DNA from 4 places in the Duganella sp. GW821-FHT07F09 genome. Region 2 is predicted to be linked to each of the others. Evidence: predicted binding sites of a transcription regulator. Region 2 holds the regulator's gene; each other region holds the start of a gene.
What was found. Region 2 encodes LexA, which represses DNA repair genes until DNA is damaged. Its sites were predicted from a motif close to ACTGTATNNNNATACAGT; they were not measured.
Positions count from the first base shown of each region.

Region 1: a site for LexA is predicted at 2,502-2,519, ahead of imuA (translesion DNA synthesis-associated protein ImuA). Genes of this name have one in related genera too.
Region 3: a site for LexA is predicted at 1,762-1,779, ahead of AC07P1_RS03445 (error-prone DNA polymerase). Genes of this name have one in related genera too.
Region 4: a site for LexA is predicted at 5,180-5,197, ahead of imuA (translesion DNA synthesis-associated protein ImuA). Genes of this name have one in related genera too.

Region 1 covers NZ_JBWKQJ010000001.1:765,261-772,845, forward strand. The annotation lists gene AC07P1_RS03520 (alpha/beta hydrolase family protein) at 1-207, opposite strand, end outside; gene AC07P1_RS03525 (Y-family DNA polymerase) at 337-1,815, opposite strand; gene imuA (translesion DNA synthesis-associated protein ImuA) at 1,748-2,473, opposite strand; gene AC07P1_RS03535 (putative Na+/H+ antiporter) at 2,611-3,882, shown strand; gene AC07P1_RS03540 (alpha/beta fold hydrolase) at 4,005-5,009, shown strand; gene AC07P1_RS03545 (carbohydrate binding domain-containing protein) at 5,015-5,623, opposite strand; gene AC07P1_RS03550 (extracellular catalytic domain type 1 short-chain-length polyhydroxyalkanoate depolymerase) at 5,878-7,086, opposite strand; gene hrpA (ATP-dependent RNA helicase HrpA) at 7,165-7,585, opposite strand, start outside.
Region 2 covers NZ_JBWKQJ010000001.1:630,131-637,715, reverse strand. The annotation lists gene purF (amidophosphoribosyltransferase) at 1-1,056, shown strand, start outside; gene AC07P1_RS02915 (cystathionine gamma-synthase family protein) at 1,113-2,357, shown strand; gene AC07P1_RS02910 (serine hydrolase domain-containing protein) at 2,528-3,631, shown strand; gene lexA (transcriptional repressor LexA) at 3,788-4,426, opposite strand; gene AC07P1_RS02900 (DUF5695 domain-containing protein) at 4,544-7,249, opposite strand; gene rpsF (30S ribosomal protein S6) at 7,408-7,585, shown strand, end outside.
Region 3 covers NZ_JBWKQJ010000001.1:741,268-748,852, reverse strand. The annotation lists gene AC07P1_RS03450 (TonB-dependent receptor plug domain-containing protein) at 1-1,535, opposite strand, end outside; gene AC07P1_RS03445 (error-prone DNA polymerase) at 1,787-4,960, shown strand; gene AC07P1_RS03440 (isochorismatase family protein) at 5,125-5,805, shown strand; gene AC07P1_RS03435 (GNAT family N-acetyltransferase) at 5,904-6,374, shown strand; gene AC07P1_RS03430 (hypothetical protein) at 6,538-7,125, shown strand; gene AC07P1_RS03425 (hypothetical protein) at 7,205-7,387, opposite strand; gene AC07P1_RS03420 (PRC-barrel domain-containing protein) at 7,384-7,585, opposite strand, start outside.
Region 4 covers NZ_JBWKQJ010000004.1:129,685-137,269, reverse strand. The annotation lists gene AC07P1_RS12195 (hypothetical protein) at 1-328, shown strand, start outside; gene AC07P1_RS12190 (hypothetical protein) at 325-702, shown strand; gene AC07P1_RS12185 (HAD domain-containing protein) at 997-1,614, shown strand; gene AC07P1_RS12180 (hypothetical protein) at 1,676-1,975, shown strand; gene AC07P1_RS12175 (DUF3606 domain-containing protein) at 2,124-2,300, opposite strand; gene AC07P1_RS12170 (DUF4276 family protein) at 2,509-3,144, opposite strand; gene AC07P1_RS12165 (AAA family ATPase) at 3,141-4,361, opposite strand; gene imuA (translesion DNA synthesis-associated protein ImuA) at 5,225-5,968, shown strand; gene AC07P1_RS12155 (Y-family DNA polymerase) at 5,892-7,367, shown strand; gene AC07P1_RS12150 (error-prone DNA polymerase) at 7,370-7,585, shown strand, end outside.

The sequences.
Region 1 (7,585 bases), 140 kb from region 2:
GGTGAAGTCGAAGCGCAGCACGGCGATGCCGTGGGCGGTCAACGCCTGGGCGATGCGGCTGGCGGCGAACACGTCCTTGCCGCACGTGAAGCAGTGGGCGAACAAGGCGTAAGCTTTGATGTCCGCATTGTCGCCATCGGGCGCGTCGAGGCGCGCGGCCAGCCTGGCGCCGTCGGCGCCGGGGAATTCCTGTCGTTGTGATCGCATGTGGGCTCCCTGGATGAGTTCCCCCAAGAATACATGAAAGACCATTGAAACACGTAGGGCGGATTAGCGGGCGAGGCCCGCTAATCCGCCCTACGCGCCTCCGCGATTTTCAGCATTCAACATGTTGTCTCACCCGAACAAACCATGCAAATACCAGCGCGTGACGGCCTCGGCGTCGCTGCCGCCGCGCTCCCGGTACAGCCAGTAATGCGCGTGGTCCTGCCCCTCGGCCATGAAGTAATCGCGCGTCTGCATCTCGCCCCACCAGCCCGCCTCTATGCGCTCGCCGGTCGACACGATCTTCAACGGCGACCCGTAGAACGGCCGGTGGTCGCGCATCAGCAGGGCGATCGGCTTGGCCAGCAGCCACGCCGGGCGCGGCAACCCGGGCATGTCCGGCGGCAGTTGCGCGCGGACATCGGCCGGCCGTATTTTTTCGTGCGCGCCGACCCAGGCGTTGGCGTGCTCGGGCCGATAATCGGCGCGCGGCGCCGCCCGCAGCACGTTCTCCGGCCCCAGCCGCGCGGTCAGCAACTCCAGCAGGCGCTGCCAGTCCTCCTTGCTGCCGCCCGGCTCGGGGAACAGCGATTCGCTCGGCGGCGCCATCGGCCGCACCCGCGGCGCCTCCAGGCACAGGCCGATCACCGGCGCCTCCAGCGTCTGCTTGGCCAGGCGCTCCTTGAGCAGGCGCACCAGATGCTCGTCGCGCCACGTCGGCTCGGCCAGCACCACCTCGATCGCGGTCGGCGGCCGCGCCACCCGGCCGCGCTCGTGCTCCATCAACAAGACGATGCGCTCGACGGCGAACTGGTGGGCGCTGAGCCACCCGGTCAGCTGCAGCAGCAGCCGGTGCGCGCCGAACAGCAGCGCCTCGGCGTTCTCGACGCGGTCGAACAACTCCAATTTGGCGCGGAAGCCGGCCGGCGCCGCCAGCCACTGGTGCATTTCGGGCCGCTCGCCGTGGGCGTCGTCGAGCATGTCGAGCAAGGCGCGTCCGCAGCGCCGCTGCAGGCCCGGACGCGGCAGCGCGCGCGCCGCGCCCACGGTCAGGCAGCCGATGCCCTCCAACCAGCCCAGGTAGGGCCGCGCCGGCGGCAGCAGGTCCACCGGCAGACGCGCCAGGCGTCGCGCCATCGACGCCACCGTCAGCGCCCGCCCGGCGTCGGCGCGCGCCAGCAGCCAGGCGCCGCGCGCGGTCGGCGCGCAGGCGAGCGTGGCGGTGAAACCGAGCGCGCGCAGGCTGGCGGCGATTTGCCGGCACAACGAGCGGATGCCGCCGAACAGGCGCAGGCTGCCCCCCACGTCGAGCAGCAGGGTCGCCTCCTCGGCCGGCGCCAGTTGCGGCGTGAATTGCAGCAGCGCCATCGCCACCGCGTCTAGCGCCTCGGCCTCGCGCCGGGGCGCGCGCTGCTGGAAGCGCGCGTGCGGCGCCAGCATCAGCGCGCCGCCGCGCCGCATGCCCGACTCGACGCCGGCCGCGCGCGCCGCCGCCGACATCGCCGCCACCCGCTCCTGCTCGAGCACGACGGTGCAGTTGTCGTCAGACCAGCGCGGGCAAAACACTTCGAGCGGCAGCCGGGGCAGGTGTAGGGCGATCCAGAGGCGCATGGCGTTGTAGCAAAGAAGGGGTCAAGGGGAGGAACAAGGGGGCGTCGCGCCGCGGCCCGCGCCGCTTGACGAAACCGATGTCGACGCCGCCGGGCGCCGCCGTCAGCGACAGGCGCAGCGGCGCCGGCGAGGCGTCCTGCGCCGCCGCCAGCGGGCGCAACATGCAAAACAGGGTGTCCGCGCTTTGCGCGGCCAGGTGCAGCCGGCGCAAGGTTTCGCCGCGCGCGTGGTTCTGCCACAGCAGCAGCGCGCCGCAACAGCCGCTGCGCAACACCTGCTCGGCCGCCCACAGGGCGTCGCCGCCGCTTTTGCCGCCGGCCCCGGCGCGTATCCAGATCAATTGCGACGGCTCGATCCCCAGCGCGGCCAAGGCCAGCGCCTGCGGCGCGTGCGGCGGCTGCAACAGCACGATGGGGCGCTTGCCCAGCGCGGCCAGCGCCGGACGCAACAAGCGCAACTCGCCGATGCCGTGCTGCTGCAGCAGCAAGTCGATCAAGGTGCCCAGCGGCCAGCCACCGCCGGGCAACTGCGCCGACAGCGCGGCGAAGCCGGTATCGACGCAGCGCGTGGCGCTGTGCGCCAGTTGCGACGCCCGCCATAGCGAGGGATGGACGGTTTCGGGCGCGGCCAGGGCCGTGGTGGTTGCGAAAGGATTCATGAGGTCACCGGCGCATTGTAGCGCAAATACTGTATAAATACACAGTACTATTTCACCCCCGTTTTGGCAAGGCCGAATTTGTTTGGCGCGCGGCATGCTGTAACATGACACCAAGGAAACATCACCAGGACAATATTTTGCACACAATACAACTGGTCGGCGCGGTCATTTTCGGCCTCGCCCTGCTCCACACCTTCACCGCCAAATCCTTCGACGTGCTCGCGCGCCGCCATCCGCGCCACGCCGGCCTGTTCCACCTGCTGGGCGAGGTCGAGGTCGTGTTCGGCTTCTGGGCCTTCATCCTGATCGCCGCGATGGCCTTGCTCGACGGCCCCGACGCAGCCGTCGCCTACGCCGAAACGCGCCACTACACCGAGCCGCTGTTCGTCTTCACCGTGATGGTGGTGGCCGCGTCGCGCCCGGTGCTCGACGTCGTCCGGCGCGTGTTGCGCACCCTGGCCAGGCTGCTGCCGGTGTCGACCGACCTGGCGCTGGCCTGGTTCGGCCTGGCGCTGGTGCCGCTGACCGGCTCGTTCATCACCGAGCCGGCCGCGATGACCCTGGCGGCGCTGATGCTGGCGCCGCTGATCTTCCGCCAGGGCATGCCGGAATGGCTCAAGTACGGCGCGCTCGGCGTGCTGTTCGTCAACGTCTCGATCGGCGGCACGCTCACCGCCTACGCCGCGCCGCCGGTATTGATGGTCGCCTCCACCTGGCAATGGGACAGCGCCTACATGGCGAGCCACTTCGGCTGGAAGGCGGCGCTCGCCGTCGCGTTCAACGCCACCGTCGTCGGCGTCCTGCTGCGCCCGCACCTGCGCGCACTGGCCGCCGCCGCGCCGGGCGCGGACGCGGACGCGGCCGATACACCGCTGCCGGTGCCATGGCCGGTCACCCTGATCCATCTGGCCTTCCTGGCCGGCGTGGTCCTGCTCGGCCACCATCCGGTGCTGTTCCTCGGCCTGTTCATGCTGTTCCTCGGCTTCACGTCGGCCTACCCGCGCCACCAGAGCCCGCTGATCATCAAGGAAGGCTTGCTGGTGGGCTTTTTCCTGGCCGGCCTGGTGGTGCTCGGCGGCATGCAGCAATGGTGGTTGCAGCCCATCGTCGAGAGCCTGTCGCCGCTGGCCTTGTTCTTCGGCGCGCTGGGGTTGACGGCGATCACCGACAACGCCGCGCTGACCTACCTCGGCTCGCTGATCGTGGGCATCTCCGAGCAGTCGCAATACATGCTGATGGCCGGCGCGGTGGCCGGCGGCGGCCTGACGGTGATCGCCAACGCGCCCAATCCGGCCGGCGCGTCGCTGCTGCGGCGCGGCTTCAACGACGAATCGATCGGCGCCGTCGGCCTGCTGCTCGGCGCGCTGGGCCCGACCATCGTCGCGGCGGCCGCGTTCCTGCTGCTGTAGGCCGGACGGTGCCGCCTGGCGGTACTTGTCAAAAAATGATGCCCGATCGTTAAAATGATTCTAATATCTAACTTCCAGGGCGCAACCTTGCCGCCCGCCAACTGTTAGGGATGGCATCGATGATGAAAACAACACCATGGGTCGGCCTGCTGCTGGGCGCTGCCGTCTGCCTGCCGTCGTTCGTCCATGCGGCCGAGGCGCGGGCGACCGACGGCGCCTTCGCCAAACCGCAGCTGCGCGTCGACATCGGCGGGCGCAAGCTCAATTTGCACTGCAGCGGCAGCGGCAAGACCACCGTGCTGTTCGACGGTCCGGCGGCCGATGCCGGATGGGCCTGGTTCAGGGTCCAACCCGAGGTGGCCAGGCACACGCGCGCCTGCGTGTACGACCGCGCCGGCTACGGCTTCAGCGACCCGGCCAAGCGCCCCAACACGTCGCAAAACGTGGCCGAGGACCTGCACAAGGGCCTGGCCGCCGCCGGCGTCAAGCCACCGTATCTACTGGTGGGCAACTCGATCGGCGGCGCCAACGCGCAGGTCTTCGCCTACCGCTATCCGGGCGAGGTCAAGGGCATGGTATTGGTCGAGCCGCAGACCGAGGACGAAACCGCGCGCACCAACCAGGCCTCGGGCGGCATGATCGACAAGGTCTACGCGATGGTGGCCGGACGTAACGCCGAGTGCCTGCGCGAGGCGGGCAAAGGCTTCAAGCCGGGCGGCAAGGCGATGGCCGACTGCATCGGCGATCCGGCCGGCTTCTACGGCCCGGTGCTGGGCCCGCAGGTGCTGGCGGCGATGAAGAAGAAGTCGTACTGGAGCACGGTGGTGGGCGAATACCAGGGCTTCGGCGCCAGCGACGATCAGTTGCGCGCGTTGCGCAAGCCCTTCGGCGACCTGCCGCTGCTGGTGCTCACGCGCGGCGTGAGCCCGTACGCCATCCCCGGCAAACCGCAAAGCGCCATCAACAAGGCGATGGAGGACGAGAACGAAAAGATGCACAAGGAGCTCGCCGCGCTGTCGACCAAGGGTACGCAACGCGTGGTGCCGGGGGCGGGGCACAACATACAAAGCGAGCAGCCGGCCGTCGTGACGGCGGCCGTGCTGGAGATGCTAAAACAGATCGACTAGACCGGTCAGAACGGCGCGTCGCGGCGCTGGCGGCGGCGGGCCACCAGGCCCACGCACGCCAAGCCGGCCAGCAGCATGGCATAGGTATCGGCCTCCGGAACGGCGGAGACCGTCACCTGGTGCAGGAAGGCGCCGCGGTTGTCGCCGCCGAGATTGTGGAAGCTCAGGCCGTAGACACCGGAGGTGGTCGGCGCGAAGGTCAGTTTGCGGGTCGTGATCGGATCGGACGCACCGATCACATAGGTCTGGCGCGTGGTGCCGAAAATGACCTCGACCGTGTCCGAACCCCAATTGCGCTGGTTGCCGGCGAGATCAAAGCTCAACGTATAGATGCCGCCGGCGCCGGCGGTGAAGCTGTTGCTCAACACGCCAGCGCGCTTGGTCGAGCCGTCCAGGTCGACGTAGTGGCCGTTGCCCGGCATCTCGTTGTGGACGAAGCCGGTGCCGTCGACATCGACGGTGCCGTCGCTGACGGTCCAGCCGTGGACGAACTGGGTGGCGTTGTTGGTGGTCTTATCGGCGTCGAAATTGTCCGAGAAGATGGTGACGGCGGCGTGGGAGGACAGACTGGCGGCAAGCATGGCGGCCGCGGCGGCGAATTTACGGATAAACATTGGCACCCTTTAATTTTTATCAACATGACAATGTGACCGCGAATGCGAGCACACAATCATTGTACCAACGAGAAACTATTATTTCAATATAATAACGAATATGAACCCACATCAACATTGCGCTGTTGTTTTAGCCCCCAAAGCGGGGTCAGACATTCGGACACGAACTGAACCGCATTGCTGTTGTGCTCGTGTCCGAATGTCGGCACTGACCCCGGTGGGGTTTAGAATGTCGGCACTGACCCCGGTGGGGTTTAGGCGCGCTGGTGGCGGTTGAAAAATTCCATCATCATCTTGCTGGCGTCCGGGCCGGTCTTGGTGTTGTAGGCCAGCGTTTCGTCGCCGCCGCTCCAGGCGTGTTCCAGATGCTCGATCTGCGCCACGCGCAATAGTAACTTTCTGCCGTCGTAGAAGTCGTGGATGCGGTGGGCGTTGTGGCGCCCGCCCCGCCCCTGCGACTTGAGCGTGGTCTTCGGTTGCGCGACGGCGACGATGCCGTTCAGCGCCTGGCTTTGGCGGACCAGTTGCGCTTGATTGATCGGGCGCACCACGCTGTCGCCCTCGCCCTGGATCAGGATCATCGGCATGCCGGGGAACTGCGGCTGGCGCATCAGCACTTCCCGCACCGCCATGTCCGCGCGCATGCCGCCGCCGTGCTGCATGACGCCCAGCGCGCCTATCTGGCTGTGGCCGGCGCCGAACACCGGGCCGGAATGCATGCCGACCGCCGCGAACAAACGCGGGTGGTTGACGGCGACGATGTTGGCCATGCCCGCCCCCGCCGAGATCCCTGCGATATAGATACGGGAACGGTCGATCGCGTATTCCGTCATGACCTTGTTGACCATGCCGACGATCATCGGCACCTCGCCGCCGCCCTCCTGCGTGGCGCGGTCGTACCATTTCCAGCAACGCTGCGCGTGCGCGCCGACCGATTGCTGCGGATACAGCACGGCGTAGCCCATCTGCTCGGCCCACTGGTTCATGCGCGTGCCCTGCGCGAACTGGGTGGCGGTTTGCTGGCAGCCGTGCAGCATCACCACCAGCGGCAGGCCCTTGCGGATCGCCTGGGCGGGAATGTTATTCGGCAGGTAGAGCCAGTAACCGAGGCGCTGGGCGCGCGTGCCCACGCCGGCCGGCATCGCATAGTGCGAGGCCAGCCATTTGCCCGGCGCCGGCGGGGTGTGGTGAGCGGGCGGCGGCGTGGCGGCACGGGGTTTGGCGGCGGCGCGCGGCGCGGCCGCCCTCGCCGGCGGAACCTTGACCGGCTTGACGGCCACCGTCGCGACCTTGGCCACCTTGGGCTTGGCCACTTTGGCGACCTTGGTCGCCGGCGCGCGCTTGCGCTTGGGCGCGGGCGGGGCGGCGGCCTTGAACAATGCCGTCATCAATTTGTTGACGGACTTACTCTGACGTGTGCCGGTACGCACCAGACTACGCAGCAAACCAGCGGCACTCTTCATCGGGTCGACCTCCTGTTGCCATAAAGTCTACCCTGAAAACCCCATTCGCTTGCGTTCGCCACCTCGCTTATTGCGGCATCAACGCAACATCGACTCCCACACTTTCTGCAAGCGCTTGGCCGACACCGGCATCGGCGTGCGCAGCTCCTGGGCGAACAGCGACACGCGCAACTCCTCCAGCATCCAGCGGAACTCGACCATCTTCGGATCGGTGTTCTTGCCGGCCGATTTGTCCTTGTTGGCGCGCTGGTACAACGCCGCCGCCGACTGCCATTCGGCCATCAGTTTGGCGTCGCGCGCGGGGTCGCCGCGCAGCTTCTCGATGCGTACGTTGATCGCCTTCAGATAGCGCGGGAAATGCGCCAGCTGGCTGTACTCGTTGTCCGACAGGAAGCGTTTGTTGACCAGCGCCTGCAACTGCGCCTGCATGTCGGCGGCGGCCGCCGCCGGCAGCCCCTGCAGGCGCTTGGGCAGGCCGTGGAACTCGGTCAGCACCTGC
Region 2 (7,585 bases):
ACCGTGCTGCACCGCCGTGTGAAGGGCGGCTACGCGGCCGTGGCGCAGATCGCCGGCGTCGGCCTGCTGGCCTTCCGCGATCCGTTCGGCATCCGTCCGCTGTGCCTGGGCATCAACGAGACCGAGCAGGGCGCCGAGTACCTGGTCGCGTCCGAATCGGTGGCGCTCGAAGGGATGGGCTTCCGCTTCCTGCGCGACGTCGCGCCGGGCGAGTGCGTCTTCGTCGACGCCGACATGCAGCTGCACAGCCGCCAGTGCGCCGACAATCCGTCGCTCAACCCGTGCGTGTTCGAATTCGTCTACCTGGCCCGTCCCGACTCCGTCATCGACGGCGCCTCGGTCTACGCCACCCGCCTGAAAATGGGCGAGTACCTGGCCGAGAAGATCAAGCGCGAATTCAAGGACGGCGAGATCGACGTCGTCATGCCGATCCCGGATTCCTCGCGCCCGGCCGCGATCCAGCTGGCGCTGGCGCTCAACGTCGAATACCGCGAAGGCTTCATCAAGAACCGCTACATCGGCCGCACCTTCATCATGCCGGGCCAGGCCGCGCGCAAGAAGTCCGTGCGCCAGAAACTGAACGCGATCGCCTCCGAATTCAAGGACAAGGTCGTGCTGCTGGTCGACGACTCCATCGTGCGCGGCACCACCAGCCGCGAGATCGTGCAGATGGCGCGCGAAGCGGGCGCCAAGAAAGTGATCTTCGCATCGGCCGCGCCGCCGGTGATCTACCCGAACGTGTACGGCATTGACATGCCGACCCGCGACGAGCTGATCGCCTACGGCCGCACCACCGAGGAAGTGTGCCGCGAAATCACCGCCGACCACCTGGTGTACCAGGACATCGAGTCGCTGAAGCGCGCCATCTCCGACGTCAATCCGGAGCTGAAGAACTTCGAGGCGTCGTGCTTCGACGGCATCTACGTCACCGGCGACGTGTCGAAAGAGTACCTCGACAAGCTGGAGTACGCGCGCCACCACCCCAAGGCCAAGACGACCCACGAGGACGCCGGCCGCTCGCAACTGAATCTGAATCTCGCGACCGCCGAAGGCTGATGTCGCGCCCGGTACGGTTCGCCGTACCGGGCTTTTTTTTTGACCATTCCACGCATATGAACGATAAAAAGAACTACGGCTTCACCACCACCATCCTGCACAACGACCGCCTGAAGGGCATCGAGCACGGCTCGCTGCACAAGCCGATCCACACCTCGGTCGCCTTCGGCTACGGCGACGCGCGCCAGCTGGCGTCGGTATTCCAGGGCAAGGAGCCGGGCTTCCGCTACGGCCGCCAGGGCAACCCGACCATCTCCGCGCTCGAGGACAAGGTCAACAAGATGGAGCAGGGCGTCGGCACCCTGTGCTTCGCCACGGGCATGGGCGCGATCGGCGCCGTGTTCCAGGCGCTGCTGCGCGCGGGCGACCACGTCGTCTCGTCGGCCTTCCTGTTCGGTAACACCAACAGCCTGTGGCAGACCACGATGGCGCAGGGTGTCGGCGTCTCGTTCGTCGACGCCACCGACGTCGCCAACGTCGAGGCCGCGATCACCGGGCAGACCCGTATGGTGTTCGTTGAAACCATCGCCAATCCGCGCACGCAGGTGGCGGACCTCAAGCGCATCGGCGAGCTGTGCAAGGCGCGCGGCATCCTCTACATCGTCGACAACACGATGACCACGCCGTACCTGTTCCGGCCGAAATCGGTCGGCGCCGGGCTGGTGGTCAACGCGCTGACCAAATCGATCGGCGGCCACGGCAACGCGCTGGGCGGCAGCCTGACCGACACCGGCGAATACGACTGGACCAGGTTCCCCAACATCTACGAGAACTACAAGAAGGCCGCGCCGCCGCAATGGGGGCTGGCGCAGATCCGCGCCAAGGGGCTGCGCGACTTCGGCGCCTCGCTGGGACCGGAGGCGGCGCACCACATCGCCGTCGGCGCCGAAACGCTGGCGCTGCGCATGGAGCGCACCAGCGCCAACGCGTTGGCGCTGGCCGAGATGCTGGAGGCCGACGAGCGCGTGGCGGCCGTGCACTATCCGGGCCTGGCCTCGCACCCGCAGCACGGCATCTCGAGCGAGCTGTTCCGCAAGCACGGCTCGCTGCTCAGTTTTGAATTGAAGGACGGCATAGACTGTTTCGACTTCCTGAACCGCCTGAAATTGGCGATCCCGGCGTCGAACCTGGGCGACACGCGCACCCTGGTGATCCCGGTCGCGCACACGATCTTCTACGAGATGGGCGCCGAGCGGCGCGCCTCGATGGGGATTGCCGAATCGCTGATCCGCGTCTCGGTCGGCATCGAAGACACCGACGACCTGCTCGACGATTTCGCCTGCGCGCTGGAAGGCTGCTAAACCACGAAGACATGCTAAACCACGGAGGTGTGCCCGCGGAGACACGTAGGGCGGATTAGCGAAGCGTAATCCGCCATGCATGCTCCGTCGGCGGCTCGTAGATGGCGGATTACGGCTTCGCCTAATCCGCCCTACGTGTCTCCACGACGTGGTCCAATTCCCAGGACGATATGAAAATTCTTCGTTTATACGCGACGGTCGCGGTGCTGTTGTCCGCTTCCGCTGTTGCCTACGCCGCCGCGCCCGCGACCGATGCGGAGATCATGGACATGATCAAGACCCGCGTCGACGTCGATCATGCGGGCACCGGCATCGTGGTCGGCATCATCGACGCGCAGGGTAGCCGCGTACTGGCCCACGGTACGTTGAGCGCGGGCGGGGCGCCCGTCGATGCCGATTCGGTCTATGAGATCGGCTCGATCACCAAGGTGTTCACCGCCACTTTGCTGAGCGAGCTGGCGCGCGTCGGCGAGATCGGCCTCGACGACCCCGCAGCGCGCTATTTGCCCGTCACATTGCCCGCCGTCGGCGAGCGCCAGATCACGCTGGCGGATTTGTCGTCGCAGCTGTCCGGCATTCCGAGCATCCCGTCCAATTTGGCGCCCAAGGATGACAACAACCCGTTCGCCGATTACACCGTGCCGCAGCTGTACGCGTTTGTCTCCGGCTTCACGCCGGCGCGTCCGGCCGGCGAGAAGTATGAGTATTCCAACGCGGGCGTCGGCTTGTTGGGACATATTCTGACGCTGCGCGTGAAGACGGACTATGAAACGCTGGTGCGCCAGCGCATCACCGGCCCGCTGGGCATGACCAGTACTGCCGTGACCTTGACGCCGGCGATGCGCCGGCATCTGGCGGTCGGCTACGAGATGCCGGGCATGCCGGCTGCCAACTGGGACATGCCGGTGCTGGCGGGGATGGGCGCGCTGCGCTCGTCGACGGCCGACATGCTGAAGTTCGTGGGCGCGAACATGGGGCTGCGTAAGTCGCAGCTATATGATGCGATGCGGACGACGCACCAGGCGCGCCATGCGCTGGAGGGCAAGCCGGGGCAATCGATCGCGCTGGGTTGGCATGTGCTCGAGCAGAACGGCTCGCGCATCGTTTGGCATAACGGCGGCACGGGCGGCTACCGCACGTATATCGGTTTCGACGAGGTCGCGCGGCGCGGCGTGGTGTTGATGTCGAATTCGCACATGGGGTCGGACGACATCGCACGGCGCGCGCTCAACAGCGCGTTCCCGATCATCGTCCCCAAGCCGATGGCGATGTGAAACGGGAAGGCAAGATACTTCTAAAACACGTAGGGCGGATTAGGCGGAACGCCGTAATCGGCCATGCAAGCGTCAACGCGGCGCATACATGGCCGATTACGCTTCGCTAATCCGCCCTACGTGTCTCCACGTTGAACCATCTGCCTGAGGCCCGGCTTAGTGCCAGCTGCGCATCAGGCCGACCGCCAGGCCTTCCAGCGCGAACTCGTCCGCTTCTGGATCGACCTTGATGATCTTGAAGTCCGGATTCTCCGGCAACAGTTCAACCAAGGTGCCGGTCTTGCGGTAGCGCTTGACCGTGACGTCGTTGCCGATCCGCGCGACGACGATCTGGCCGTTCTTGGCGCTGTCGACCTTCTTCACCGCCAGCAGGTCGCCGTCCATGATGCCGGCGTCGCGCATCGACTCGCCGCGCACCTTGAGCAGGTAATCGGGCTTGGACGAAAACATCGCCGGATCGACGCTGTAGCTCGTTTCCAGGTTTTCCTGCGCCAAAATCGGCGAGCCGGCGGCCACGCGGCCGATCAACGGCAACGACATCATCAGCGACACCGGCACCTTAGTCGTGGCCGGTTCGGCGTGCACGCCCAGCAAGCGGATGCCGCGCGAGGTGCCGGCGGCGATCTCGATGGCGCCCTTGCGCGCCAGCGCCTGCAGGTGCTCCTCTGCCGCGTTGGCGGATTTGAAGCCCAGTTCGTTGGCGATCTCGGCGCGCGTCGGCGGGAAGCCGGTGTTTTCGATGGCATCCTTGATCAGATTGAGAATTTGTTCCTGACGTGCGGTGAGCTTGATCATGAGTGCAGTTGGGCCTGTGTATATAGACAGTCTGTATTTTTGTACAGTATGGCCCGCAATGCAAGGAAATTTGTTGTGTTCAACGAAATAAAATGAAAAAAGTTCCTTCAACCCCTGTCATCGTGGCTTCAGCAGCACGCGCGTCGGCGCCGCCGTCAGCGGAATCTTATATCCGCCGCGCTCGGCGACCTGTCCCTGCGGCTTGAATTTTCCGCCCGGACTCTCGACCAGCAGCCTGGCCGCCGGCGTGGTGGCGGTGGCCGGCGCCAGCTCCAGCGTGATGGCGCGGCTTTTCGGATCGTAGGTGGCGGCGTCGATCTTGCCCGCCTCCAGCGTGATCCAGGCGCGCGCCGGCGCCACGAACAGGCGCGTGCGCGCGCTGTCCTTCGGCGTGACCTGGACCACGCCATTATTAGCCACTTTCATGTTGCCGCCGAAGCTGAGCCAGCCGAAGGTCGGGTCCTTCAGCACATAGGTCGCGGTGGCGTAGGCGTGGCCGTAGAAGCCCATGCCGTAGTCGCCGCTGTAGGCGTCCCAGCGCATCATGTCGGGCCAGGCGTGGAAGGCGGCCGACGAGAAACCGTCGCGGTCGATGTTGGTGATGCCGCCCAGCAGGCCGCCGTAGGCCACGCGCAGCAGGTGCAGGTCGGCCGGGTTGGCGCGGTAGGCGTCGAACAGCGGCACCGCGTTCAAGGTCGAGCCATAGTGGTGGATCTGGCGCTCGATGCGCGCGGTCTTGCCGCCGTACAGGAAGTCCCAGTAGCGGCGGGCGTTGCCGTTGTAGCCCCAGCTCGGCATCGCCGGGTCGTAGCCCAGGATCACTTCGCGCGTGATGTCGGCCTGCCTGGCGTAGCCGAAGTGGCGCATCCACGCGTAGACCTCGGCCTGGCCGGTCGAGTCCCATGCCATTTCGCTGCCGAACGGGTAGGCCAGCGTGCGCCAGTGGTCGGCGCGGCGCTTCATCATGGCTTCCATGTCGGCGGCCTCGGCCGTCATGCCTTCGCGCTGCAGGTCCTTCAGGATATCGAGGAAGACGTCGCCCTCCATCAGACCGAACTGCGCGTACTCGGGCGCGTCGCGCACCATCGCCACCGTGGTCTGGTAGGCGCGCTGCAAGTACCAGCGCCAGTCGTGCGCGGTGACCAGGCCGACGTGGTTGCGCGCCAGCCGGTACAGCACCCAGTGGCCGATGGCCACGTGCGGATAGTTGTATGCGCGGCCGAGGTCGTCCGCGTCCTTCTTCGACCACGACGCCCAGGTACCCCAGTTGGCTTTCTGGTTGTAGTAGCTTGGGAAGGCTTTCGGGTCGTAGTAGAACAGGCTCTTGCGCACGGCGCCGGCCTGCGGACCGTCGGCCACCTGCAATTTGCCGACCACCGTTTCGTTGACCAGCCGTTCCAGCTTGGCCACCTCGGCCGCGTCCGGATTGTCGAGCTGCTTGCTCATGGCCGCCACCCAACTGCCGCCGCCGCCTTCGTCGCTCATGCCGGAAATCCACACGCGCGGGTCGTCGGTGACGATGCGCTTGGCGTCGCGGTCGTAGGTCAGGATGGCCGGCGCGCGCTTGAACGGATCTTTCTTGTCGTCGAACCATTGCTGCGTGGTGGAGAACTTGCCGAGGTCGGCCACCGTTTGCTCCAGCGGCTTGGTGACGAAGTAGCTGACCGTCTGCACGCTGCCGTCGGCGTAGGCGATCGACAGGCGCGCCGGTCCCCAGCCGTTGCCGCGCACCGTGTAGCGCGCCCAGCCCTTGGCGGCCGACTTGACCGGCGTGACCGCCAGCGCGTTCTCGGGCGAGCTGGTGATGCCGACCACTTTCTGCGGGCTTTTGAGGAACAAGGCCGCCTCCAGATCGGTCGGCACCACGTAGCCCGGAATGCCGACCGCGACCGGCCGCTTTTGCGCGATCAGCGCGGCTTCGATGGCGCGGATCGACGGCGCCGTGGCGAAGCGCACGCCGATGTCGCGCCGCGCGCCCGCTTCCAAGGTGATGCTGGTCGGCGTGTTCCACTGCTCGCCGGCATTCTTCCATTCGTTCTCGGCGTAGGCCTTGCTGGCGACGGTCCAGTCGTAGAAGCCTTCCGAGGTTTGCGCGCGCGGGCTGCGGTCGGTCAGCGGACGCCACGCTTCCAGCGGCGTGCGCCCGTCCGGCGTGACGATCAGCGCCGGGCCCTGGCCGTTCAGGCGCGTCACCTGCACATAGCCGGCGTCGCGGCCTATATAAGGGTCGGCGAAACTGGCGCTGGCGTGGGCCTGTTCCAGGTTGCGGCCGGTGATGATGTTGTCGAACACCATCGGCATGCCGAGGCCGCCGATTTCCACCGGCGCGTTGGAGTTGTTAATCAGTGTGAACCGCAGCACCAGCGCGCCGCCCTCGTTGAGCCAGCGCCGCTCCACCGTCAGCGGCAGGTCCTTGCCCAGGGTGGCCGTGATGTCGGCCGCCGCCAGGATCTTGCCGCCGGCCGCCAGCGGTGTGATCGGCTGCCGCGCGGCCGATGAGGAGAATTCCTGCCAGGCCCCGGCGCCGCCGCTGCGCAGGCGCAGGTTCAGGTCGCCAATATGGGCGTAGCCGTCGTACTGGCGCTCGGCTACCCTGGGGCCGGGTGTGAAGTCGAAACTCGGGTCGGCGACCGGATCGAGCCGCGCCAAGGTCTGGGTGTCCGTGCGCAGCGCCAGCAGGAACTGCTTGGTGCTGTACGCCTTGGTGGCGACGTCGGGATGGCTGGGTTTGGCGGCGGTGGCGGCGGGCGCCTCGGCGGCGAAGGGCGACGCCGTAATAAGGAAGGAAAACAGCAAAGGGGACAACGCACGGGTGGGTGGCATATCGGAATCCTGTTGGTTTTACAAGATGTTAGCATTGTCGCGGGGCCGCGAAGGGGTAGATTTTCGGCCAAAAAGCTGATATAGTCGCGGGCTTACCTCTTCCCACACCTGTCTTGACGCCAGGGTGGGCTATATTCACAGTCCTTAAGGGAGTTTGCATGCGTCACTATGAAATAGTATTTATCGTCCATCCGGACCAGAGCGAGCAAGTGCCCGCCATGATCGAACGTTACAAAACCACCGTAACGACCCGCGGCGGCGCCGTGCACCGTGTTGAAGATTGGGGCCGTCGTCAGATGGCTTACTCGATCCAGAAACTGGCTAAAGCACACTACA
Region 3 (7,585 bases), 110 kb from region 2:
GTGCTGGCCGAGCCGCGCAGCAGGGTGCTCGGCAGCACGCGCACCGAGCCGGCCAGCTTGCCCGTCACGGTCGAGCCGAAGTCGCTGAATTTTTCATAGCGCACCGCCGCCTGGGCCTTGACGGCGTCGGTCAGGTCGGCCTCGAGGTCGAGGTAGGCGGCGTTGCTGTGGCGCTTGGCCTTGGTCTCGTCGCCCGGCTGGAAGCCGGGGAAGCCCTGGCTGCCGGCGTTGCCGCCGTTGCCGACGCCGTCGGCGTCGATGTAGGAGCCGCGCTCGCCGGCGAAGATCTTGAATTCCTCGCTGCGGTATTCGCCGCCGAAGGCGACGTTCAGGCCGCCCCCGAGCACGCCGTCGTAGTAGCGCGACAGGTCGACGTTGGTGGTCAGTTGCTCGAACGAGAAGCCGCCGGCGTCGAAGGCGCTGGCGCTGACGCCGCGGCCGCCGCCGAGCAGGTCTTGGTTGGCGATCGAGGCGTTGATCGTGTTGCTGATGTTGTACATCATCTTGTTGTAGCCGTAGGTCTGCGACAAGTCGGTGTTCCATTCGCCCAGCTTGATGCGGTGGCCGACGGTGCCGTAGCGGTCGTCGATCTTGGCGTTGATGAACGGGACAAAGCCGTTCGGATACATGGCGGCCGAGTTGCGGCTCGGGATGTCGTCCGAGCCGACGCCGCCGCGCGCGAACGCGGCCGACGAACCGTCGCGCTTCTGGGCGCCGGCGGTGAAGTACAGCTTGCCGGTGCCGGTGGTCGGCAGCTCGCCGTTCAGATAAATGGTCTGGTTCTCGGTCTTGGTGTCGCCGATGATGCGCGGGTTGTCGGCCTCGGCGCGGTTCGAGCGGCCACGGTCGAGGTATTCGCCGGTGATGCCGACGACGCCGCCGTTGCCGATGCTAAAGCCGCAGTAGGCCGAGCCGAGCCAGTTCTCGCCGTCGCCGGCCGAGTACTGGCTGTAGCCGGCGACGGCTTCGCAGCCGAGGCTCTTTTTGAGGCCGATGTCCATGACGCCGGCGATCGCGTCCGAGCCGTACTGGGCGGCGGCGCCGTCGCGCAGCACCTGCACGTCCTTGATGGCCAGCATCGGGATGGCGTTGAGGTCGGTGCCGGTGTTGCCGCGGTTGCGCGCGCCGAACAGGTTGACCAGCGCGGTGGTGTGGCGGCGCTTGCCGTTGACCAGCACCAGCGTCTGGTCCGAGCCGAGGCCGCGCAGCGCGGCCGAGTCGACCAGGTCGGCGCCGTCCGAGCCGCTCTGGCGGGTCGAGTTGAACGATGGCGAGATGTAGGTCAGCGACTGCGCCAGGTCGAACTGGCCGCCCTGTTCGGACACCTTGTTCATCGGAATGATATCGACCGGCACCACCGTGTCGGTGGCCGACGAGGTGGCGCGGCGCGAGCCGACCAGGGTGACCGTTTGCATGGGAGCTGCGGCGGCCTCGGCCGGCGTGGTCTGGGCGTGGACGGCGGGACTCAGGCTCAGCGCGGTCGCGCCATAGAGGGTGAATAAGACGGCGTTGCGTAAGGTGGTGTTGGCTGGCACGTTTCGGCTCCCATGAAAAATTTGATTCTATTCAAATAATTTATATTGATATGGGTTTTCTGCCAATTTTGCGTTTAAACACTATTTAGTGTTGTTTTGACGCGCCAACCGGCGCCGCGCGGTGTCCGGGCTACGTAGTGTTACGGATGCCGGGCCGGGCGGATGAACTCGGCGCCGCCCGCTATTAAAATGATTACGCAGCGGAAGCGGGTACCGGGTGTAGAATACTGTATATAAAAACAGTATTCATCATGAGCTTTTCATCGCCACCATCGTCGCAGGGACTGCCGGCCTACGCCGAGCTGTTCTGCATAAGCAACTTTTCCTTCCTGCAGGGCGCCTCGCGGCCGGAGGAGCTGGTCGCGCGCGCGGTCGAGCTCGATTATGCGGGGCTGGCCATCACCGACGAGTGCTCGCTGGCCGGCGTGGTGCGCGCGCACGCGGCGGCCAAGGAGGCCGGCTTGCCGCTGGTCATCGGCAGCCATTTCCACCTGAAAAACCCGGACGGCAGCGCCGCGCTGTCGCTGATCGCGCTGGCCAGGAACCGCGACGGCTACGGCAATTTGTGCGAGCTGATCACCATCGCCCGCAACCGGGTCGCCAAGGGCAGCTACCTGCTGACACCGGCAGACCTGGCCGCGCCGGCGCCGGCCTACGCGCATTTGAAGGGCTTGCCGGACTGCCTGATGATACTGCTGCCGCACTATCCGGCGCACCAGCCCGGCGACGTCGACCGGTTGCACGCGCAGGCGGCATGGATGGAGGCGACCTTTCCGGGGCGCGCGTGGATGGGGCTGAACCTGCTGCAGCGCGCCTTCGACGAGGCGCACCGCCTCAGCATAGCCGAGGTGGCGTTGCAGCACGGCATGGCGGTGGTGGCGGTGGGGCAGGTGTGCATGCATGTGCGCTCGCGCAAGCCGCTGCACGACACGCTGACGGCGGTGCGGGTGGGCAAGCCGGTCGGCGAGTGCGGCTATGCTCTGGCGCAGAACGCCGAGCAGCATTTGCGTCCGCGCCTGCGGCTGGCCAACCTGTATCCGCCGGCGGCGCTGTTCGAGACCTTGCGCATCATGCAGGAGTGCACCTTCAAGCTGACCGAGCTGCGCTACGAGTATCCGCGCGAGCTGGTGCCGGCCGGCCACACGCCGGCCAGCTACCTGCGCCAGGAAACCTATGACGGCGCGGCGCGGCGCTTCCCGGCAGGGTTGTCGGACAAGGTGCGCGGCCAGATCGAAAAGGAGCTGGAACTGATCGCCGAGCTGGAATACGAACCGTATTTCCTGACCGTCTACGACATCGTGCGCTTCGCCCGCGACCAGGGCATCCTGTGCCAGGGGCGCGGCTCGGCCGCCAACTCTGTGGTGTGTTTCTGCCTCGGCGTGACCGAGGTCGACCCCGAGCGCAGCAACATGCTGACCGGGCGTTTCATCTCGCGCGAGCGCAACGAGCCGCCCGACATCGACGTCGACTTCGAGCACCAGCGGCGCGAGGAGGTGATCCAGTACATCTATAAAAAATACGGTGCCGACCGCGCCGCGCTGGCGGCCGTCGTCATCAGCTACCGGCCCAAGAGCGCGCTGCGCGACAGCGGCAAGGCGCTCGGCGTCGACCTGGCCATCGTCGAGAAGGTGGCCAAGGCGCACCATTGGTTCGACAGCCGCCACGACCTGCTCGGACGGCTGGCCGAGTGCGGACTCGACCCGGACTCGCAACTGGCGCAGCAATGGGCCTCGCTGGCGATGACGCTGCTGGGCTTTCCGCGCCACCTGTCGCAGCACCCGGGCGGATTCGTCATCTCGCACGAGAAGTTGTCGCGGCTGGTGCCGATCGAGGCGGCCACGATGGAGGGGCGCTGCGTGATCCAGTGGGATAAGGACGATTTGGAGGAGCTCGGGCTGATGAAGGTCGACGTGCTGGCGCTGGGCATGCTGTCGGCGCTGCGGCGCGCGCTCGACATGGTGGCCGGGCGGCGTGGCACGCCGTTCCGCATGCAGGACATCCCGGCCGAGGACAAGCCCACGTACGCGATGATGTGTCAGGCCGATACTATCGGCGTGTTCCAGATCGAGTCGCGCGCGCAGATGAGCATGCTGCCACGGCTGCGGCCCAAGGTCTTCTACGACCTGGTCATCGAGGTGGCGCTGGTGCGGCCCGGACCGATCCAGGGCGGCATGGTGCATCCGTATTTGCAGCGCCGCATCAATCCCAAGCTCATCGACTATCCACACGGCCTGAAGGAGGCGCTGGGCCGCACCCTGGGAGTGCCGATTTTCCAGGAGCAGGTGATGCAGATCGCCGTCATCGCCGCCGGCTTCAGCGAGGGCGAGGCCGACCAGTTGCGGCGCGCGATGGCGGCCTGGAAGCGCAAGGGCGGCGTCGATAAATACCATGCGCGCATCGTCACCGGCATGACCGAGCGCGGTTATGAACTGGAGTTCGCTGAATCGATCTTCCGCCAGATCCAGGGCTTCGGCGAATACGGCTTTCCCGAGTCGCACGCGGCCAGCTTCGCGCTGCTGACCTATGCCAGCTCCTGGCTCAAATGCCACGAACCGGCCGCCTTCCTGTGCGCGCTGCTCAACAGCCAGCCGATGGGGTTCTACAGCCCGTCGCAACTGGTGCAGGACGCCAGGCGCCACGGCGTGGTGGTGCGCGAGATCGATGTCACCATCAGCGGCTGGGACTCGTCGCTGGAGGAGCCGGCGGGCAAGCACGGGCAGCCTGCGGTGCGGCTCGGCCTGTCGATGATGAAGGGCATGCGCGACGGCGCCGCCCAGCGCATCGAAGCGGCGCGTGCGCAGGCGCCGTTCGCCGGCGTCGCCGACCTGGCGCGGCGCGCCGACCTGGACCGCCACGACCTGCAGGTGCTGGCCGCCGGCAACGCGCTGGTGCACCTGGCCGGCAACCGCCGCCAGGCGCTGTGGCAGGCGGTCGGCGCCGCGCCGGACAAGGACCTGCTGCGTCCGACCACGCCGGACGAGGAGGCGCCGCTGTTGGCGCCACCGACCGAGGGCGAGGAAATCCTCGGCGACTACCGCTCGCACGGCCTGACCTTGGGCCGCCATCCGCTGGCGCTGTTGCGCGCCAAGCTGCTCGAGCACCGCTTCCTGCCCGCGTCCACCCTCAACACCTACACCAACGGCATGCTGGCGCGCGCCTGCGGCATGGTCACGGTGCGGCAGCGGCCCGGCACGGCCAAGGGCGTGCTGTTCATCACCCTTGAGGACGAGACCGGCAACGTCAACGTCATCATCTGGCCCAAGCTGGTCGAGGAGCAGCGCCGAGAGGTGCTGAGCGCGCCGCTACTGGGCGTGTACGGCGTCTGGCAACAGGACGGCATCGTGCGCCACCTGGTGGCCAAGCGGCTGGTCGACATGTCGCACCTGCTGGGCCGCCTGCCGACCATCAGCCGTGATTTTTGTTGAGGTGGAATTTCCGCCCCGACGGCGCCCCCATTTCGGGGGGAGTGCGGAGCGCGAACTTGCGCCGCACCGCCACCGCGGACGCAAATTCAGGCAAGCTGATTGGGACGCGCATTCGCGATTGTCCGCCATCACTGTCACCACTGCCCAACCAAGGAGAACGACCCATGCAAGACACCCCACATTCCAAACCCAGTGCACTGCCCACAGGCGGCGGCGCCGCGCTGCTCGATCCCGCCGATACCTTGGTGCTGCTGTTGGACCACCAGTCCGGGCTCTTCCAGACCGTCAAGGATATCGCCGTGGCCGACCTGCGACGGAATGTGGAGACGATCGCCAGGCTGTGCACCTTGCTCAAGATTCCGGTGATCACCACCGCCTCGGAGCCGGCCGGCAGCAACGGTCCGCTGATGCCCGAAATCCACCAGTACGCCCCGCATGCCGTCTATGTGCCGCGCAAGGGCGAGGTCAACGCCTGGGACAATGCCGACTTTGTCGGGGCGGTGCGCGCCAGCGGCCGTAAGACCTTGGTGATGGCGGGCGTGTGGACCAGTGTTTGCGTGATGTTCCCGGCGCTTGACGCCGTCGCGGCGGGCTACGATGTCTATGCGGTCATCGACGCCTCCGGCGATCCGAGCGAGATGGCCTCCCGCGTCTCCGTCGCGCGCTTCGTGCAGGGTGGCGTCAAACCCACCTCGACCAACGCGTTGTTATCGGAACTGCACCGCACCTGGGCGCGCCCGGAAGCGGCGGAGCTGGCCAAGCTGTATGGCCTGGTCGCGCCAAACTACGCGGCCGTGGCGGAGAGCTATGCGCGTGCACAGCAGGCGGTGCGGGACGCGGCCTAGGATCCACTTGGTAGCCAAGCGATTGGTCGACATGTCGCACTTGCCAGGCCGACTGTCGACCATCAGCTGCGATTTTGAAGTTCTGGCAGAATGGCCGGATGAACAAACTGACCATACGCCAGGCACGGCCGGGCGACGCCGCCGCCATCAGCGCGTTGATCGTCCCGCTGCTGCCATTGCTGACCTTGGAGCCAAGTGGCGCCGGCGCGGAGAAATTTATCGAAACCATGCAGCCGCCCGCGATCGAACGTGTGTTGGCGGACGAGCGTTACGACTACCAGTTGGGCCATGTCGCTGATGAGCTGGCCGGCGTGGTGGCGGTGCGCGACCACGCGCATTTGTACCATTTGTTCGTGGCGGCCAAGTGGCAAGGTAGGGGCTTTGGCCGGCTACTGTGGCAGGCGGCCAGGGAACGCGCGCTTGGCGAGAACGCGGATGGCGCATTCACCGTCAACTCGTCGGCGTTCGCGCTGGAAATGTACCGTCACCTGGGATTCGTTCCCGCCAGCCCGCGTGCCGAGCACGACGGCATCGCCTACATTCCAATGCGTTTGCCTGCGCCTGCGTAAGCGGTGTGTGTATGGGGTGAGCCCACGCCACTCCGTGCGGGAACCTTACTCTTTTGGCTGTCGGTTTCTGTCTCTTTTTGTCTTTTTTGAACTCCAGTTCGGTCTTGCGGTCTAAAGAGACAGGAAGAGACAAAAACCGACAGAAACCGCAAGGAGAAAGAGTATGAATCCCCGAGGGACTCGTTTACTACCCCCAGCCACGGAGCTCCAGCTCGAAGAATTCCTGCGCAAGAGCGGCAGCTCTCTATCGGTCACCGAGGCGCTGGCGGCCGCCGTCAAATTGTGGATCGAGCGCGAGAAGGCGAACGCCCAGCCATTGCGTGGCTACCAATGGAAGATTTTATTTCTACCGGAGGGAACCCGCGTACGCATGCAATATGAGGAAGACTGGCACAGCGCCGAAGTGGTCGGTGATGATTTGATGTATCGCGGGCGACCCGTTTCCCCGCATCAGTTGACGCAGGCCGTGGCCGGCGACGGTCGCAATGCCTGGCGCGATCTGTGGATACGCTTCCCGGGAGAAAAGAACTGGGCGAACGCCGCCCAACTGCGCGCCCGCCTGCAAAAACGTGCCGCCATTACGCCGCCAACGCCGGCGGAGGCGATGGCCAATGCCGCCAAAACAATGAGCAACGCGCTGAACGCCGCGCTGGTTTTGATCGAACACGTAGATTTGCAATCACGAAATACGCTGGAGCGCCGCTTGCCCAAAAGCCGTCGTGAATATGATGAACTAGAGGATATCCATTAAAAAAGACTTCGGCCGCCCATTCGAATGGGCGGCCGAAGCCGTACTACAACGATGCCTGGGAGGTGGTTATCCCTCCAACTCATCGCCTCTTGCGCCGCAGGTGGTCCGCCACCTGGTATTCACGACTGTCGGACCAGCTCGCCAGCGTGACGGGCACGCCGGCCGGCGGCCGCGCCTCCGCCTGGCGCCGGCGCGCGATCCGCACCATCAAGGTCGCGGTCAGCGCGGCCGCGCCGGCCAGCATGATCAGGGCCGACATCACAGCGGACCAGCGTCGAGGTTGTCGTAGCGGGTGCCGTAGTAGCTGTGGATCTGGCTGGCCCACGTCTGGTTCGCCATGTTGGGCCAGTGATCGGTGTCGAAGCCGGGCGCGTTCTCGATGCGCTCCTTGTCGATGTTCAAGGTGAAGCGTTTGTTGACCGTGTCCAGGGTCAGCGCTTCCCACGGCACGGCGAACAGT
Region 4 (7,585 bases), on a different contig from region 2:
ATACAAGCTCATCGTTACCGGACCAGTGCTAGGCATGGTACTACCGATGAACGAGAATGTATGGCCGGAAAACCTATATGCCACCATCCAACGCGCTTTATTGCATTGCGACCCATCGATAGGTAGGGGGCAGACGCCCTCTCCGGCAATTACCGTCTACTCCGGCGGCGCGGAAGGACCTTTCATATTCGTTGACGACGTGCCAGATGATGTGTGGCCATGGTTTGTCGCGCAAACGCGATTAACTAATCCCGCCGCATTAATGCGTAATGGCCAGACTGCGCCAGCATCCGTATATGAGGCATTCCGCTCCGGCAGGTTGTCATGACCATCGATAGCAATCCGACTGAAGTGCCCGACGACTTCCCGCGCGACGCAAGCTTAGCATCGGTTGCAGGTCTACAACCCAAGTTGGCAGTCGTTCGAGATTCGCAGTCCGGTAAGTACGCCGAGAAGAGGGACACTGTCGAGACGGCTATTCGTTTTAGCGTTTGCGAGGACCTGGCGGAACAGCTCGCAGGCAAATGCACACGAAACCGCAGCAGTAAATATTCGCACCTGTCGGAGCAAGAAATTCTTGAGCAATTCCTCAACCGTCTACTCAAATCTGGTTGGGGCACATCGGCAGAAATGGAATGGACGATTCGCCGAACTGCCGAGAAGCTCGGCTGGGCTTGGGCTGGGAAAAAGGAGCAAGTGTGAATCGGGTTATAGACGTGGTTAGGGGATATCTCCTTATCTGCCGTATGTATGGTCGCCCGCTTCTAATCAGCCCGATAAGGCTGTCGGAAATTTTGGATATGGTGTGGCGCGGCGACGAATCATTCGGATTGTATCTAGAATCCATCGGCCTGGAATTCCTGCCGGAAGACCCCCACAGGCTAGTCGCACGCCCTTCGCGCTTCAGCGAGCTAGAAGGCTTCGCTAGAGAGCACTCCGCGCTACCAGAACCGACATCTCGAGTGCTAAGAAAAATCAACCGTAAGGCGAAATAAAATGACCACATTCGATATTGCCAACATGAAGAATACGGTTACGGGAGGTGCGTCGATTGCTGACCGGCGGCCTCTAGTGTTTCTTGACATTGATGACGTGCTTTGCGTGCATCGCACGCTGAACACAACGGATGTATTAGCAGTGTTGGCGAATGATGGAACCGTCGATGCAGACGAGGTATGGCAGCAGATTTTTCATCGACATGCTGTAGAAAATCTGCGCCAACTGGATGATGAATTTCATCCTCGGTATGTAATCAGTTCATCGTGGACGCTGCACCTAGACAAGGAGCAGCTATGTGCCACGTTTGCAGCCACTGGCCTGAGCTTCGTGGCAGACAACTTGCACGAAGTCTGGTGTACGCCCCGAGACGAGGATACATACAGGCTTGTTGAGATTGAAGCGTGGCTCGATGCGCACAAGTGGCGCGGTACGCGTCTACTTGCTCCAGCGCCGTATGCAATCATCGATGACGTGCTCAGTGGGCAGTCGCTCGTTGGTTCGCATCTTGAAAAGCAAACCGTATTTTGCGATGCATCGGGAGGATTTCTGTATCCGCAATTCCAAGCGGCTCGAAAAATTCTTGGCGCAAGCCTAGAAAGGAATAATGGAATTTGAGCTTACGCGCGTACCTCCCTCGCGACTGACGGGAGCCCTTTAATGTGATGACTGGAGTTGTATGAAAATTTTGGGTAACTTCAAATGCCCTCAATGCGGGTGGGTTCATAGCGGTATTTCTGAGGCGGAAGCCATCGCGTCGGTTGCCGAATTCAACAAGTACTTTGAAACACTGAGCCTTGAGGTGCAGGCTGAATTTGGAGGAAAGCCCTCATCACTTGACATGTATAAACATTGCTTCAAATGTGGAGTATCAAATGCACTCTTTCTGCCAGCTGCCCATGGCGACGCGCCTTTCGGATGTACGTTGCAAGTAGTGATTGCGCCAAACCTATCGCACAAGGCCCGCTTGAAAAATTAGACGACGAAAGCGGACGTTCGCTGGGTGCTGTAAGCGCTGCCTTTTCAAAACTCGAGCCGCAATCCAGCGTGTTGCTCAGCGATAGGTCGACGTCTCAGTCATTGGCTGGTCCACGCGGACCCGCCGAAATAGGCTGACCATGGCTGCATTATTTGCCCAAGTGTTTTCGAACGTCTGCTGCCATCACGCCCGCAGTCTTCACAGCACGTTCAAGCTCTTCCTTGCTGACTCCCAGCTCTTGCGTCCAGTACCGGACTTCGTGGTCTTCATGAACATTGATACGTGAGCGGTCCTGGACACCACGGTTTTTGAGGTCATCCGACATAGCAAGCTCCTCCTATCGAAAGTCATAGAGTAGCAGCTGCTGTATCTTTGCTCAGTTAGCTCTCCCACCAAGCCACATCCCTCGACTGCGAGTGCTCAGCCGTTTGAGGAAAATGACATCTAATTGCGATGGCGTTACCAGATGTCACGCTTTAACGACACCATCCAATGGCCCCTCAGAGAAGCCATAGTGACCGCGACCTTCCCGCTTATTCTTCCTTTAGAACATAGGGTATTAGCGCTTCGACAAAGCTGCGCAAACTTGGCGAAGCAGGGTTCTCAAAGTCAATGTACGGAGCAATTTTTTCTGCCCAACTGTATTTGTCGGTGCCCGTTACGTCATTTTTGTTAACCCCGATACAATCTGCTAAAACTTCCCAGGCGCCCACAACAGCATCCGGCCTGACTTGGCGAGCTTTTTGGAGCTTTGCCTTGGGGTATGCGCGTTCTACAGCACGTGGGTCGGCCAAGAACCAGCTTTCGGTTTCCTCTACTGCCAAATGAAAAACTACGTTCTTCGGCTTTCGAGGCAGCCTCGCTAAAAAGACGTTCAGCTCTTCTCGGAACTCATCACAAGGACTATCGTCAGCATCAAGGAGAACGACTACACACGCCTCGTCTCCGAGGTATGAAAGCCCCCTTAGTTTTGCTGGCAATTGGTCAAGCAGTGCTTGATGTTTGGGGTCAGGTTTCCCCAAGATATCTCTTGGCAGCTTGCCGCGACCTTTATGGGGATGAATGCGAAAGTCAACATCTTCTTCAAGCTCGAACTTTCGCGTCAACAGTTCGCGAACTGTAGGAACGTCTGAGCCCCCCTCCACTAAGACCTCCAGGCGATAGGTCATGGATTTCCCACACCGAAGTGATTGCTGTACCAGAGGCTTCCAAGAGGAATTCCTTCATCGAACATCTCTTTCACTCCTGCGATTTCGCCTGCGCAGAACAACTTACTAAACCCGTCTGTATCTTTGTCGAGAATCCAAACTTCGTTTGGAGTTAGCGCATCAACAAAATTTGGGGCATGAGTAGTTATCAGTACCTGAGGGCCTTTTGCCTTCCTAGCAAATTCCTTAAATTCCCTCGCCAAGTCAGCTAGAAGTTGATGGTGCAATCCATTCTCCGGCTCCTCAATGCCAACCAGTGGCGCAGGGTCCGGGTCCTCCATGAGGAGAAGGTATGCCAGCATCTTCAGGGTTCCATCAGACATGTCCTGCTGATAAAAGGGCTCTGCGTATCCTTGACTATGAAATGCCAGTAGCAGCCGCTTGTCCGGCGCTTGTATTGCTTTGATATCGGACAACCCTGGAATTTTCTTTGCAATCCTATCGAGCATCTGCTGAAAGCTTGTAGGATGCTCTCGAGAAATAAATTGCAAATATTTCGCGAGATTTTCGCCCGTTCGATTTAAATGGGAATCTGCGCCTGACATTGGCTGCGAGCGGGCCAGTTGGGGGACAAAATAGGACAGATACCACCCCGACAGGAAGGACCGAAAGGCACTTATCCTTGGGTGGTCAGCCAATGTCCCCAACGTCGCAATGCCTAGCACCTGCCTGTCACCCATCTTTACAGATTCGTGCCGTGTTCCTTCGGCCTGTTCGGAGGACTCGCCCGCCCAAGCTGTACCTATGCCATTTTCAATCGTCAGGAATGAGTGGGGCTGCCCTGAACTCTGCCCTTTCCTCCGCTGTCGCAATCGCTCGTAGGCGACGACCGCTCGGCCGTGCTTGTCGGTATCGATATGAAGGGAATAGCTTATAGGACGCGCATCCGAATTCTGCCGATAGCGGATTTCAAATTTTATTGGCTCAGAGCTGCCTTGCGTCTTCAGGCGCTCTACGCCACCGCGATGTGGTTTATCACATGCGGCCTGAACCCCCTCCTGCAAACAGTCGCCGATGAATCCGAGCGCATCCATCAGGCTGGATTTCCCTGCCCCGTTCGCGCCAATTACCGCCATCAGACGAGGTAAGGCACGGGCCTGGTTGTCAAACGTCTTCCCCAAGGTCACATTTCGCAGACTGCGAAAATTTTGAATTTGGATACCTTCTAAAATTGCCATGTTTTCTCCGGAGTCAGCTTGCGCAGCTCGAGCATGAAATGAATCGTTCCATTCTATCAAGTACACTACTAACTATGAAATTTATGTGGCTCTGGACAATATTCTCGCGCAAGGTTAGTCTGTGGGGGCTCAACCGATTTACCTGCTTTGGCAATTTTCAGCATGGTCGACGGAGGTTTCCTAGGTGGTCTGGCCGTCTTCATCTCCATCGTAAAAATGGCGAAATTCAAACTCAAAATTAAGCTTAACCGCGCGAAAAGGAGCAAGAAATGAAGATTAAAGTCAACCTGAAGTGCAAGTGCAATGGCGTCAAGTCTCTGGGGGTAAAGACGGCAGACCACTGGAGGAAGCTCGTTCTCTTTGTTGAAATTGCTTAGGTAAAAGCAGACTTCCCCCGCCAACAACAAGCGCCCCAGATTGCTGGGGCGCTTCCACATGGGTCTCCTGAGACCGGTGCCGGTTATACAATCTTTCTTCCACAGTCGCGGGTGCAGTTCTAGATGGCTCGGACGCAGACGATTTAGACGGTGGTCGCTGTCTCTAACGAAGACAGTTTGATTCATCCTCAACATAGTAGGAAAAGCATTCGATTCAGGATGCCATTCCAGCAACAATATCCACCTTGCATGACCTATAGCTGGGCGACTGTACCGTGCACGAGCAAGCAAAAGTAAGAGCGCCGTACAGACAGCGTTAGAACACGGGTGGGATTCTTCGCTCCTCGCGGACCTTCTCGTTCGCACGAGTCCCCATCTAGACCACGGAATTATCAAAGCACAAACAAATCATCCTTGTGCAAATTGCGCTTCGGGCCATATACTGTTTATACATACAGTATTTTCCTCGATTATTACAAATAAATTATGATTTCCCCGCCGTTTGAACAGTCCGCCGTCGCACAGCAAGCAGCTGAGGCCGCGCTACGCCATGTGTGGCGCGCGAGCGAGCTAAGTCGCAGTCGTACTCTGTCCTCGCCCTCAGGGCACGTTAAATTGGATTTGGAGCTACCTGAAGGGGGATGGCCGCAGTCAACAATGGTAGAGCTGCTGTTGCAGCAATCTGGCATCGGAGAAATGCACCTTCTCCAACCTGCGTTAGCCGCGCTTTCGAGAACAAGGCGGGTTGCGCTAATCCAGCCTCCCTACTTGCCTAACTCAGCGGCGTGCAAATTCTTAGACCTGACATGCCCGAACCTGCTATGGGTCAGAGCGCCTGTAACCGCTGATGCACTGTGGTCCACAGAGCAAATTTTACGGAATGGCAGTTGCGGCGCTGTGATGCTGTGGCAGAAAAATATCCGTAACGAGTCGCTACGGCGTCTTAATCTTGCGGCGCAGGCCACCGATACAACATTCTGGCTTTTACGTCCTCTAAGTGCAGCTGCGGACGCATCACCTGCCTCGCTTAGGTTAACCCTACGCCCTGCCGCTGGCGGGATTTCAGTGGAAATTATCAAACGTCGTGGCCCTCACCACGACGAGCCTTTATTTGTTCAACTGGCCCACATGCCAGCGCGTCAACGATTCTTGGATGACCAAAATGCGGTTCTGGTTCAGCGTACACCTTCCACTATTACCGCTCGAGTGCGTCAGGCCGCGCTGGTGTGAACCTGCGCCATATGCTGTCGTTGAGAAGGGCAAGGTAATTTCTGTATCGCGCGAGGCTTTTGCATCGGGGGTACGGGTGGGTATGCGTCCAGGTGGCGTATCTACGGTGGCGCCGTCCACAACCATTCTTGAGCGAGACCTACACCGAGAAGAAATCGCACTGAATGCTGTCGCGCTGGCCCTGCTTCAATTCACACCAGAGGTTACTCACGAAGCGGACTTCAGCCTCCTGCTCGATGTGACCGCTAGTTTGCGCCTCTTCCGAGGCCGCTCGGCCATCAGCCGACAGATTCGAGCGAGTACTCAGGCTTTAGGCCTAACAGTGCGTCTAGGTACAGCGCCTACTGCGATGGGGGCTTGGTTGCTTGCTCGTCTGCGCCTGGCCAAGCGGCAGTTGACCTTACGCCGCACTGTAAAGATGAGTTCTTTGGAGCGCCAGTTAGACCGCATTCCCTGCGAATACCTGCCCGCAGCAGTCGAACACCTTGAATGGTTAGAGGGCATCGGGGCAACGAATTTGGCGGCACTGCGGCGCCTGCCGCGACAGGGTATTCAGCGTCGCATGAGCAAGCGAGTTCTGGACGAATTGGACCGAGCCTATGGCCTGGCGCCTGAGATGTTTCGGTGGGTAGTGGTACCTGAGACCTTCGTGGCGCGCATTGAGACGTTCGACCGTGTCGAACATGCAGACGCCCTCCTAGACGGTGCCACGGGCCTCCTACAGCAGTTTGTAGGATGGTTGGCAGCGAAGCAGCACGCCGTTAGCGCTTTCGCCTTGATGCTTGAGCACGAGAGGGGACGCGAAGCGATACCCCCCACAGAGGTGGAAATCCGACTGGGCGAACCTACTTGGCGAATCGACCATATGATGCGCCTGCTAAAAGAGCGACTTGGTCGGGTCGAGCTCGTCGCTCCAGTTATCGCCGTGCGACTTGAGGTTCGGCTACTTGCCGAAATGGTGCCGCCCACGGAAGACCTGTTCCCCGAGCCTAGCGGAAGCCCGGCCGACTTCAAGCGATTGCTTGAGCTTCTCAGCGCACGTCTCGGCCCTGAAAATGTTCTCGTACCAGCAGAGACCCACGACCATCGTCCTGAGGCATCAAATACTTGGGTGCCTGCCACGGAGAAGACCGTGAAACCTAACGAAATCGACGAATTATTTGAACGGCCATTCTGGTTGCTCGACAAACCGATTGAGCTCTTGGTTCGTGGCGACCGCCCGTTTTATAACTCGCCGTTAAAAATTTTGAAAGGGCCGGAACGAATCGAAGCGGGATGGTGGAACGACCAGTTGGCAGCTCGCGACTATTACATCGCGCAGGCGTCAGACTCGTCCTGCTATTGGATTTATTTGGAGCGCGTCCCTAACGGGCGCTGGCACCTGCACGGAATGTTCTGAAGATGAACGACAAAAAACCACAGAGCACTTTGCCGGAATACGCGGAACTTCAGTGCGTCACGCACTTTTCTTTTCTACGTGGCGCCTCGCCGCCTGAACTTTTGGTTCAACGTGCTGCGCAGCTGGGCTACACGGCTCTAGCCATCACCGATGAATGTTCTCTGGCCGGTGTGGTAAAAGCGCATGTGGAAGCGAAAGAGCACAACCTGCATCTGATA